DNA from 4 places in the Sporosarcina sp. OR05 genome. Region 3 is predicted to be linked to each of the others. Evidence: riboswitches for the same ligand, from Rfam matches in the RefSeq annotation. Region 3 holds a riboswitch; each other region holds the start of a gene.
The links. A riboswitch is a leader RNA that binds a small molecule or an ion and turns the genes downstream of it on or off. The one in region 3 is predicted to bind thiamine pyrophosphate.

Region 1 (3,136 bases), on a different contig from region 3:
GGTACAGAAAATGCCTCAATACGGTTTTCAAGTGCGACAATTTGCGTTTTCACCTTTTCCAAATGTTCGTTTAGCTCAGGTGAATGGCTTCCCCCTTTAAAAAACACATCTAAATCCCATACTTCACTGTACAGTTTTGTCGTCATGTTCATCCCCCTCGTTGTTTGGAAAATTGCTATAAAAACCTGTATTAATTATAGCACGAATTTTCGGTATACGAAATATTTGATTTGTGACGGAAACTTCATACTTTCATTCGCATGTAGGGCTTTTCCTATGTATACTGTTCATGGGAGGATTTTATTATGTCTAGAATGATCTTGATGGCTCTTTCACTTCTGACGGTCATCGTTACGAATATAGCCGCTAGTTTTTTCACCCTCAATCATCAAACAACCGTTGAAATTGTTAACCGTTTGCCTGTGCTCTTTAATCCTGCAAATTATGTTTTTATTATATGGATTGTCATCTTCATTTTGTTGTTCATGTGGATAGTAAATTTCAATAAGATCACCGAGCAAATGAGCAACAAACATAAAAATCGAATCACTTTCCTGTTCGTAGTGAGCTGTGCGTTAAATACAATTTGGCTGTTCCTATGGCATTACAGCTTGTTCAACTGGGCAGTTATAACTGAACTCGCTCTTCTCGGTGTCGTACTTACCTATTATTTTACGTTTCCGAAGAAAGAAAATCGTTTGTATGGAAGAGTACCTTTTAGTATCCTTACGGGCTGGGTATTCATCTCCTCCATTTCTAACATCAGTTACACACTCATGTATCATGAATGGGAAGGTTTCGGTCTAAGCGATCCTTTATGGACAGTCTTTTACTTAACGATTTCCACTGCGTTCGCTTTACATTTTATGTACCATCACCGGGATTATGTGATGAATCTTGTTTTTGTTTGGACATTCATTGGCATTGCGATTCGAAACGGGATTGAAGAGTTGTTCATTACTTCTGCTGCACTCTTTTTGACTGCAGTCATCATTACATGCATGTTTCTTTTTTCAGGCAAAGGTGTACAAAAAAAATAGAGCAAAGTGCACACTACATGCACTTGCTCTATTTTAATTTCTTTGAATCAACCGTGGGGCGGATGTGAATAACAACACTGCTACAATTGCACATAACACTATGGAAGGAATCATATAAGAAGCATTGTATCCTAAAGAGTACAGCCAAGCCGGTTGGTCACCTGCATATTCCGCGAAGAACACCATTCCACCGATAAAATGTGCTAAAAAGCGCAATGATCCACCTAAAACGCTTCCTACAATAATGGCCGTTGCCATGGAACCTTTTTTACCTTCCGCTTTACTTTTCAGAAGCCATCTAAGTGTTACTGCCGCCAAACCGACAACCGTATACGCGATGAAATAATCCAACGCACCTTGTACAGGGTGAATAATGTAACCGCCGATGACTGCTTGGAGTAAACCGGAAATCAATCCCGTTAATAAACCTCCACTAAGGCCCCAACGGAATGCCATTAAGATAATTGGCAGCATCGATAAGGTGACGGAACCACCTTGAGGCATTTTAAATACTGTTAAGTTATCCAAAACAAATGACATTGCCCCTAATATTGCTACTTCCAATAAAAACTGCAAACGACTACGATCCAATTCGAATTCCTCCTCTTTTGTTTTCGGAGGGATACGGAAGAAAAGTCAACGTGTCAACAAAGACGTATGACCAGATTCTGTATTATACTTTACATAAAGCTCATCACTCACTAAACTTATGTAACAAAAAACGACATCCCGGATAGAACCGAGACATCGTATCGTATATGTCAGTTTCCATCCACATCCCTACGCAAGTATGAACTTACAGGTTCGAAGGGTCAGGACATCCGTCCAATCTCAGCCAAGTCGGCACCCCTTGTGGTCGTGTAATTCAATTGTCGTTACCATTGTATATGGTACAGTACATATAAGCAAGATGATTTTAAAAACTTCTTCTATTTATCAGGAGGTACACATGTCGAATAACAAAATCTTATCCGCCTTATGCTATTTCAGTATTTTCTTTTCCCCTCTTCTACTCCCCGCAATTGTCTTCTTCATTACGGACGATGCGGAAGTGAAAGGTCATGCAAAACGATCGCTCATTTCACATCTCGCACCTGTTGTATTGCTCATTGCAGGTTTTATATTGTTTACTTTTTCAATGGTTTCCTATGAGTCTCGATTAACGACGATGATGAATGGACAATTTGATTTCTGGGGGCTAGCCCCATTCTTATTCATGCTCATCTATGGCTTATTATTTTTAGTTGTTGTTATCTGGAATGTGTACCAAGGGGTTAAAGTGCTAAAATGACCGATAGTATTTTCAGCAAGCCCGCACCCCTCTTCACGAATGGAATTATGATATAGTAAAATGGAAAAGTACGTTTTGAGAAGGGACCTGTAAATAATGATTGTTAAAACAAATGAAGAAATTGAAGCGTTGAAAAAAATCGGACGAATGGTCGCTGAAATTCGCGAAGCGATGAAAGAAGCGGCCGTCCCTGGAATTTCAACAAAAGAACTTGACGAACTCGGTGGACGTCTATTTGCTGAGCGTGGTGCCGTTTCTGCCCCAATCGACCAATATGATTTCCCTGGCTATACATGTATTAGTGTCAACCATGAGGTAGCACACGGCATTCCAGGATCAACCGTTCTACAAGACGGAGATCTTGTCAATATTGATGTGTCTGGTTCATATGAAGGATTCTTTGCGGACACAGGCATTTCATTCGTCGTCGGTACACCTGACGAGAAAAAGCAAAAACTTTGTGACGTTGCCAAATTGGCATTTGATCGTGCAATGACAAAAGTGAAAGCCGGCTCAAAATTGAACCAGATCGGGAAAGCAGTCGAACGCGAAGCGAAAGAACACGGATTCGCCGTCATCCGGAATTTGACGGGCCACGGCATCGGTACTTCATTGCACGAAGAACCACAGCACATCCTCAACTATTATGACGCTTGGGATAAAACATTAATGGTCGATGGTATGGTATTGGCGGTAGAACCATTCGTATCCGAAAAAGCGGAAAACATAGTTGAATTAGGCGATGGATGGACATTTGTCACACCGGATAAATCCCTTGTCGCCCAAATTGAACATACGATTATCG
Region 2 (3,136 bases), on a different contig from region 3:
GATGATTGAAGCAATTGTACTGGATGAATTCTTCTTCCATCACCGTGAAGATATATGGCAAGGCTATTTAGAGAAGCAAAAGAAGAAACTTATTCGCCCAGCCGTCCTAAAGGTTATCGACCAATGGACAAGTCCACAAGCTATTATTGGTGAGGTATTGGGAGTTGATGAAGAGTACTTGACGGTAAAAATAACTTTAACAGATGAAGTGATTCAATTGAGAAGAGAGGTTGACAAACCGGTACCTGTCGGTGTGCATTTGTATTGCTTTATTTTACCGGACGGTACAGAGAATGAAAATCATTTCTTAGCGGTATCGAGCCTCATCTTTTTCCCAACAGATCACCAACAAGTGTTTACGGAATTCATCAAGCTATTTGAAAAGACAGATGGCCAAACGACTGAGCAATTTATGAAAGAACAAGGGATGTCATTTTGGAAGATGCTTGCAAATGATAACTACGATGGCAGTGAATTCACCAACTTCGAAGCAGGTGTTTTGCAGTCCATCATGGCATTTCTTGATAAGCACGGACAGGAATCAGACAAGCTGTTAGAGATTGTTGAAGACTTCCTCGTGGAACAACAACCAAATGCACGGAAAGAAGTGGCAATCGCTGCAGGTGCGATTCGTTTTGGACAAGAAAAAGGTCTTTTTGATTCGATTCAGATGACCGTAAAAGAGATCGCTGAATCGTTTGAAGTATCCCCTTCATCCATGAATAAGTATTATAAAGATTTACTAGCGTATGAGGAACAGAAAATCGGAGTTGAATAACGAGGGGATGTAAAGTGAATCTAGCAAGCAGAGGGGTTATGATTGGTGAGTAAGAATAACAAAAAGAAGTATTCGGATGACCAGTTGTTTGGGCAAGACGAGTATTTCTATTTTATCGCAGGCTACACAGAGTCCGGTTTTGCATATGGGAAGACTTGGGAAGAGGCAATTGCAGATGGTCTCGTAGATGAAAATAGAAAGCCGATAAAAGAAGAAATTGTTGTGGATGAATTGTATCCATTTTGAATGAGAAATGTATATCTAGCTATGACAACGGTAAGGAAACTGTTTGATAAATATTTTATCTCCCACCAAAGTACGAGTTTGCAAGAATACATTTACAAATTCGCAAACTTCCACTATACTGGGCTCAACATAAAAAAGTGATGAATGACAATCCATTCCATCCAACTACATACCGTTTTCTACACTAGGGGTGCCCACTATGGCTGTGATGCGAGCAACTGCTCCGATCCCTTATTACCCGATCAAGATAATACTTGCGTGGGGAAGTGTAGTGACTTTCCGCGTTTTTTTACGATTGGACAAGTGGCTACATCTTCCGGGATGTAGTTTTTTTATGTAAAAAAATCGAGGAGGTTTTACAAATGAAGTGTGGCGTCAGTCCAATTATCGGATTCCGTTTCTCGTTGCATCCGATGGCGGCAAATTTTGTAGAAGTCATTAAGGGAGCGCTTGAACAAACAGATACTTCGAATGTTTGGATGCATACCGATGATGTTTCAACAGTTATTAGAGGAAAACAGGTGCATGTATTCAATGTTGCAAAGGCGATTTGCTTACATGCGGCGAAAACAGGTGAACACATTGCGATGTCTGGTACTTTTTCCGCAGGCTGTCCAGGAGATACAGCGGGTGATGTTTATTTGGATAAAGGGGATGAAGTGGCGAATATAGATACTACAAAACAATACGTGTCATCCCAATTCGCGCTGTATCCGATGAATAATCCGGATTACATGAATGTCATTTATCGTGAGGTGGATCGTGCGAAGGAGCGTGGTGTGTTCAATGAATCTATGCACTATGCAAGCGGAATCCACGGAGATATTCATGATGTGTTTGCTTTTTATGAGGAATCCTTTACGCATGCGCGTTCAGACCAGCATAAGCATTTAGTGATGACGGTGTCGATGAGTATAAATAGCCCTTCACATGGAGGTCGATGAGTATGTTGAAATCTTGGAAGTTAAAAGAAGTCGTTCTCATGTCTCTATTTTCTGTTGTGTTTGGCATTGTCTATTTACTGTTTTTACATGTCGGAAATATATGGGCTGGTTTTATTGGCCCAATTGCATATGAGTGGATTTTTGGTATTTGGTTCATTGTATCGATTATTTGTATGTACATTATTCGAAAACCCGGGGCTGCGGTCGTGTCAGAAACAATTGCTGCTGCGATAGAAGTATTGCTAGGGAATGCGGTTGGACCGAGATTGATTTTGGCAGGTTTGATTCAAGGATTAGGGGCAGAAGCGGCTTTTGCAGCAACAGGTTATAAGCGATTTAACGTGTGGGTGCTCATGTTGGCAGGAATTGGTGCAGCTGTTTTCAGTTTTGTCTATGGGTATTTACTTGGAGGATTTGCTGTTTTCAGTACGGGCTATGTTGTGTTGATGTTGGCTATCCGGATTGTGAGTGGTGCAATGATTGCAGGTGTTGGCGGTAAAATGGTCGTTGATGGTTTATTGGCAACAGGATCCCTTAGAGGATATGCGATAACGAGATCCGTTAAAGGTGATGCCCGTGCCTGAAGTGATCGAGTTTGAAGATGTCTGTTTTCGATATCCTGATGAAGATAAATGGATCTTAGATAAGGTTTCATTATCTATAAAGCTTGGTGAAAAGGTAGTCATCACTGGACCGAGTGGAAGTGGGAAGACGACATTACTGTACGTATGCAATCGGTTGTATCCTGATAACTGTGATGGCATTATGACGGGTTCGGTGAAGTTGTTTGGTAGGGAAAGTAGTTCATATGCCCAAGGAGAAGTGAATCATCGTGTAGCAACTGTTTTTCAAGATCCAGATGCACAGTTTTGTATGTTGACGGTAGAGGAAGAGCTTGCCTTCACATTGGAGAATCTCGATGTTGACCGTAGTGTGATGGCTGAGAAGATAGACGATGTGTTAACGATGACAGGTTTAATTGAGTTTCGGCATGCTGTCATTCAGCAGTTGTCTGGGGGAGAAAAGCAGCGGATTGCTACAGCTTGTGCGTTGATTATGGAGCCGGATGTATTATTACTGGACGAGCCGATTTCTCATTTGGATCCGTATACGGCTAGAAAGTTTATTGCTTGGTTGGATGAATTGCAAAACCAAAAAGGATTTACAG
Region 3 (3,136 bases):
TAGAAGAAAGGCGGAATTGTCATGCTCCATCAATTTTCCCGTAATGAGCTCGCGATAGGCAAAGAAGGACTTGAGCGTATGCGCAACAAGACGGTTGCCATTTTAGGTGTAGGTGGTGTCGGTTCGTTTGCTGCGGAAGCTTGTGCACGCAGTGGAGTCGGCCGAATCATTCTCGTAGATAAGGATACTGTCGACATTACAAACGTAAATCGTCAATTGATTGCGACGTTGTCGACGGTTGGTCGTTCAAAAGTGGAAGTGATGCAAGAACGGATAGCGGATATTAATAAAGACTGTGAAGTAGTTGGTCTTCATATGTTTTATACGGAGGAAACGTACGAAACCTTTTTCAGTTATGAACCTGACTATGTCATTGACGCTTCCGATACAATTAGTTACAAAATTCACCTTATTAAAGAATGCTTACAACGTGGAATACAAATTATTTCCAGCATGGGCGCAGCAAATAAATTAGATCCTACTCGTTTTCAAATTGCAGACATTTCTAAAACGCACACCGACCCAATTGCCAAAGTCATTCGCCTCCGATTACGAAAAGAGGGCATTCGAAAAGGCGTCCCGGTTGTTTTTTCTGATGAAAGTCCGATTGTTGTACGTGAAGATGTTGTTGAAACGGTAGGGAATCCGGATGCCGCTATACGGAAAGCAAAAATGCCGCCCTCGTCGAATGCTTTCGTACCATCAGTAGCGGGATTGGTTTGTGCAAGCTGGGTGCTTAACGATATTGTTAAGGACTTGCCGATTGAAAGAGTGAACGACAGTAAGTAAATTTCACAAATTTTAGAGAAGAAAAAATAAAACTGCACGAAACGAAGTTACACAAACTTGGTTTCATGCAGTTTTTTTATGCTTTTGAAATCCTGTAGTCACATGTGTAATTAGTTCATGACTAGTCCGCCGTCCACAATTAAGTTTTGGCCTGTCACTGCGCGGCTCCATGGGGATGCGAAAAATAAGATTGCGTCCGCCACGTCTTCAGGTGTCGTCACTTGTTGTAGAGGGGTGCTCGCTTTAATGATGTCAAAGACAGCATCAGGTGTTGCTGCACTTGCGTCCGTCTTATGTAACAACCCACCAGACACCATATTAGCAGTGATACCGTATGCCCCTAGTTCTTTTGCAATGTTCCTCGTTAAACCGAGTAACGCTGCCTTACTCGTATTGTATTCATGGTATGGGACGACAGGGTTTTGAAATAAATTTGTGCCGATTGTAATAATGCGACCGAACTGCAGGGATTCCATATCTTTTCTCGCTGCTTGTAACGTATTAAGAGTCGCTTTGACACTTCCTTCAAATTGACATTGAAAATCTTTCCATCCAATTGTTTCGAGATCTTTCCTTGCATCTCCATTGAACGAAAAATTGACAAGGGCATTATTAACGATCGTTGTGATAGGTTTCCCGAAAAATCTTTTACCTTCCTCGAACATTCTTTTGACATCTTCTTCACTTCGGATATCTGCTTGAATTGCGACCGCTTTTTCTTTGCCAATTGAGCGAACGAGCTCTTCTGCTTGTTCGGCGCTTTTATAATAGTTTACGATCACTTTTGCACCTTCGCGGGCAAATGCTTGGACCACAGCTTTTCCTAATCCTCGACTACCTCCCGTAATGACTACCACTTGTTCTGCAATGTTCATTCTCCATCTCTCCTTCAAATGTTTGAATTGCACAAAAAAAAGACCACTGGAAAAAGCGGTCATGTGCATAGATAAGATGAACTCGCCACTTCCCTCCGTCGGTATTAACCGAATCAGGTTCAAAGGGTCAGAGTTTCCTCTTCTCAGCCAATAGGCTCCCCCAGTGATCATATGTATTTGTGTCTACCTCTTACTATACCATAGTTTGTTAGAAATAAGTCACTTGTTGAAAGGGGAGGGAACTGCTACAATATGAATATGGGTCATAATACATAGAATTGTTCTTGTGATATGTAAGGAAGAAAGTTATAAATCCACTGCAAGTTACGATGAGAGGACTGGAAATGATGCAAAGACAAGACGGCATATTATTGGAAAGTGGTACGAACGAAATTGAAATCGTTGAATTTGAAATTGGTAATAATCGATATGGCATTAATGTGATTAAAGTAAAAGAAATCATTTTACCTACTCCAATCACAATCATTCCACATGCACATCCTTCAATTGAAGGGATAATCCAATTGCGTGGGGACGTATTGCCGGTCATTGATATGGAAACCGTTATGGGCTTACCGAAGACAATTGGAAAAAATGAAGGTAAATACATCGTCGCTGCGTTTAATCAACAACAAGTAGTTTTCCATGTGCAAGATGTATCACAAATTCACCGGGTATCATGGGATCAAATTGAAAAACCCGCAGACCTCTATTCAGGTGATACGACACAAGTGATCGGTGTAATTAAACGATCGGAAGATATGCTGTTGCTACTAGACTTCGAAAAAATTGTCCTGGACATAAATCCTGAGAGTGGAATCCGTGTCGAAGAAGTGAAGAAACTTGGTGTACGCGAGCGGTCTGACAAACGTATACTTGTTGCGGAAGACTCTCCTTTGCTACGTAAATTGTTAAATGATACGCTTACCGAAGCAGGTTATGCAAACATCGAGTTCTTCGAGAACGGAAAAGATGCATTGGCCTACTTGGAAAATGCGATTGCTTCAGGTAAGAAGGCGCAAGAAGTTGTCCAACTCATTATTACAGATATTGAAATGCCACAAATGGATGGTCATCATTTCACAAAACGTATCCGTGAAAACGAACAGAGTGCTATGTTGCCAGTCATTATTTTCTCATCATTGATTACGGATGAATTAAAACATAAAGGTGAAAACGTTGGTGCGAATGATCAAGTAAGTAAACCGGAAATTGCTGAACTTGTTTTGAAAATGGATCAATATATTTTATAAAAAAAGAACACATCCTGTACACAAAATAGACAGGATGTGTTTTTTTATTTTCTTTGTCTGAATTCCTTTAACCGTTCATAAATCCCTGCGAGTTTCTTCTCCTCACCCGCGATAACAGGTTCGTAAAATTCTACGTCTTTCAATTTGTCTGGGAGGTATTGTTGATTTACCCAGCCGCCGAAAGATCCAATTGGGGTATCATGAGGATATTGATACCCA
Region 4 (3,136 bases), on a different contig from region 3:
GGTATACTATAAGTAGAGAATAAGATGTGAATCAAATTAATCCGATAGAGAGCGCGTATAGGAGAAGGGCAGCCACTGCTGCTCTTCTTTTTTCGGCCAACTTTGTTCTTAAAAACGGGTACCTGTGTCAGGTTAAATTTAGTTAATTCATGACAATTGTGTATACAAGAATGTCGTGGTTGTAGTGTTTATTAGTAAAGTTCCTACACCTGCAATCAGTACGCGAATAAAGGTAAATGGTATACTACATTTAAATAATGCGCATTCTATTTGATGAATAGATTCTCTTTTAAAGTCGTGAAAAGAAAAAGTAGGTGAACAAAGTGGGAAAATATCAATTGGATTATAAAGGTCAATCGGCTGTGACTAAATATCATGAAAAAAACAAGCCTGTTAAGTTTGATAAAAAGCAGCATCTTGAAAAGTTACGTACAGAGTATTTGAATAAAAAGCAAAAACAAACAGATCAATAATTGGAGCGAAAGAGGCTGGGACATAACATAAAAAAACTGCATTATGGCTAATTCGCCTTTTAATGCAGTTTTTAATATTTTTCCAGTGTTTCTTTTCAAATTCTTTAGTGAGTCGGAGCGGAAAAAGGCCGACTCCTGCGGGATTGTAGCGCGAATGTTGAGACCCCGCAGGGAAAGCCGTTACGCAGAACGGCTTTTGCGAGCAAAAGCGTAGCGTTGGGAGCAAGGATGCCTTAATTTCCGCAAAGTACGCAGAAATACGGCAAATCGAACTCTTCGTTGTTCGATTGGCTCAAGCGCGCCCCGCGGAAAGCGTGCCTTTGGAGCGCAGAGGAACGGTCTATTTAGAGTTTTGTCCCAGCGTCTTTATTTGAGCTCCTTTATTGAATGACCGTTTGGAAGGACAACATATTAGGTAATAAATGGTCCGGTTGTAATGGATCATACAGTATGATATGGTTTAAGATGAAAACCCATAAGAATAGTAGAAATGGCAGCAATCGTTTTACAAAACCTTAAAAACTTAATAGGATGCACTAGGGGTGTTATTTAACTGAGATGAGTAGAAACTCAAACCCTTTGAACCTGATCTAGTTGATGCTAGCGTAGGAAAGTGTGAACATTCATACATATGAAGAGGGATGACTCTGTCTTTTTCTTAGTGTGTCATATTTGTTTTACGCAACTTTCCTTTTGGAAGGTTGCGTATTTTTTTTAGCTGTCATTTGCCTATTCAACTATTACATGTTTAGGAGCTGTTGAAATGACAAAGGTCGTGTTGGTAACAGGAAGTAGTCAAGGATTAGGGGCAACGATCGCAAGGACATTGGCAAGCCAAGGATTTCGGGTCGTCATTAATTACAATAAAAGCAAAGAGGCAGCCGACAAGATGGCTTTTGAGATTGGAAAAGATCATGCGATTGCGATTCAAGCGGATGTCACCAATCGTGCAGAAGTAGAGCGCATGGTGGAAAAGGCAACGGCATACTTCGGGCAAATTGATGTGGTCGTCAATAATGCATTAATCGATTTCAAATTTGATCCAGTCAAGCAGAAGCCGTTTAGTGAACTATCTTGGGAAGATTATCAGGGACAGTTGGATGGGACGTTAAAAGCAGCATTTAACGTCATTCAAAGTGTCATTCCTCAATTTATTGAACGACAAAATGGAAGTATTATCAATATCGGAACAAATCTGTTTCAGAATCCTGTCGTTCCTTATCATGAATACACGACAGCGAAAGCCGGATTGATCGGTTTTACACGCAATATCGCTGCCGAGTTAGGGGCATACGGTATAAAAGCGAATGTCGTTTCAGGGGGCTTATTGAAAACAACGAATGCGAGTGCTGTTACAACGCCGGAAGTATTTGAATTAATTGCGAACGCTACGCCGTTGAAAAAAGTGACAACCCCTCAAGACGTTGCAAATATGGTAGCTTTTTTGTCTTCATACCATGCGAGCGGCATTACAGGGCAGAATTATACAGTCGATGGCGGCTTAACAATGAATTGACAAATGGGGGTGTGGAGAGTGACTGAACAAAAAGGGAAACAATTGAACTTAGGTGTTTTGCTGTATGGGTGCGGGCACCACCAAGCTGCTTGGCTCATGCCTGACTCAAGTGTTGAACGCATTGGTGAGATTTCCTATTATCAAGACTTGGCCAAGTTGGCGGAAAGGGGCTTGCTTGACGTCGTATTCTTTGCGGATAATCAATCTTTTGCAGGAAAGAGTTCCAGTGAATTGCCGGCATTTTGGTTTGATCCGCTCATCAATTTAACAGCCATCTCCCAAGTGACAGACCATGTCGGGTTAGTTCCGACGATTTCAAGCACTTTTTCCAATCCGTTTACAGCTTCCCGCCAGCTTTTGAGTTTAGACCATATTACTAAAGGTCGTGTAGGTTGGAATCTTGTTACGTCAATGACTGATGTTGAGGCGCAAAATCATAACATGGATCAACTGCCCTCGCATGATGAACGGTATGAAAAGGCAGATGAATTTGCTGTGTTAATGAATAAATTATTTCTTTCATGGGACAGTGAAGCATTTTTGCATCAACGTGAAGAGAAGAAGTTGATTAATCCTGCAAATATCTCGCCATTCCATCATGAAGGCACCTATTTTAAAGTGTGTGGACCGTCCACTACGCCGAAAAGCCCTCAAGGTAAACCGGTGGCGATGCAGGCAGGGGCGTCCAAACAAGGCATTGCATTAGCCGCAAAACATGCTGATGCCGTTTACTCAGTGTCATGGAATCTTAAGCAAGCCAAAAGATTTCGAGACAAACTAAATGAGCAAGTGAGACAAAGCGCGAACAACAGACATATTAAAGTGTTTCCGGGCTTAGTCACCTATGTGGGAGAGAGCCGTGAAGAGGCTTTTGCCAAGAAAGCCGCAATAGATGTGAAACTTCCTATTGAAACAGCTCTAAAACAGCTGAGTATGTTTATCCGGCAAGACTGCTCCGATTGGGCATTGGATGAAAAGGTTCCTCCATTGCCGCCTGTCGAAGAATTTACTGGGCCAGTCGGCCGGTACGAGACGATACTGGAAATTATTCATGATACCAACCCGACAGTAAGGGAGCTGTTGGGGTATCTGAATGCTGGTGGGGGACATTTCACGCTCATCGGCACACCGGAAGAGATTGTCGATC

Region 1: it holds a riboswitch for thiamine pyrophosphate, as region 3 does, so the genes downstream of both, thiT (energy-coupled thiamine transporter ThiT) here and NRI27_RS02990 (3-oxoacyl-ACP reductase) in region 3, are expected to answer to the same signal.
Region 2: it holds a riboswitch for thiamine pyrophosphate, as region 3 does, so the genes downstream of both, NRI27_RS15510 (YkoF family thiamine/hydroxymethylpyrimidine-binding protein) here and NRI27_RS02990 (3-oxoacyl-ACP reductase) in region 3, are expected to answer to the same signal.
Region 4: it holds a riboswitch for thiamine pyrophosphate, as region 3 does, so the genes downstream of both, NRI27_RS07530 (3-oxoacyl-ACP reductase) here and NRI27_RS02990 (3-oxoacyl-ACP reductase) in region 3, are expected to answer to the same signal.

What each region holds. Positions count from the first base shown of each region.
Region 1 is NZ_JANKJL010000014.1:50,062-53,197, reverse strand. Features, by position in the region: gene NRI27_RS15715 (M3 family oligoendopeptidase) at 1-146, opposite strand, end outside; gene NRI27_RS15710 (tryptophan-rich sensory protein) at 306-1,040, shown strand; gene thiT (energy-coupled thiamine transporter ThiT) at 1,074-1,631, opposite strand; TPP riboswitch at 1,801-1,901, opposite strand; gene NRI27_RS15700 (magnetosome magnetite crystal formation protein family) at 1,990-2,331, shown strand; gene map (type I methionyl aminopeptidase) at 2,428-3,136, shown strand, end outside.
Region 2 is NZ_JANKJL010000014.1:8,362-11,497, forward strand. Features, by position in the region: gene NRI27_RS15500 (YecA family protein) at 1-778, shown strand, start outside; gene NRI27_RS15505 (hypothetical protein) at 824-1,024, shown strand; TPP riboswitch at 1,201-1,306, shown strand; gene NRI27_RS15510 (YkoF family thiamine/hydroxymethylpyrimidine-binding protein) at 1,387-1,968, shown strand; gene NRI27_RS15515 (ECF transporter S component) at 1,971-2,552, shown strand; gene NRI27_RS15520 (ABC transporter ATP-binding protein) at 2,539-3,136, shown strand, end outside.
Region 3 is NZ_JANKJL010000001.1:641,657-644,792, forward strand. Features, by position in the region: gene NRI27_RS02985 (tRNA threonylcarbamoyladenosine dehydratase) at 22-789, shown strand; gene NRI27_RS02990 (3-oxoacyl-ACP reductase) at 900-1,664, opposite strand; TPP riboswitch at 1,738-1,836, opposite strand; gene NRI27_RS02995 (chemotaxis protein) at 2,012-2,917, shown strand; gene NRI27_RS03000 (replication-associated recombination protein A) at 2,962-3,136, opposite strand, start outside.
Region 4 is NZ_JANKJL010000003.1:99,490-102,625, forward strand. Features, by position in the region: gene NRI27_RS07525 (hypothetical protein) at 324-473, shown strand; TPP riboswitch at 1,002-1,102, shown strand; gene NRI27_RS07530 (3-oxoacyl-ACP reductase) at 1,237-1,989, shown strand; gene NRI27_RS07535 (LLM class flavin-dependent oxidoreductase) at 2,008-3,136, shown strand, end outside.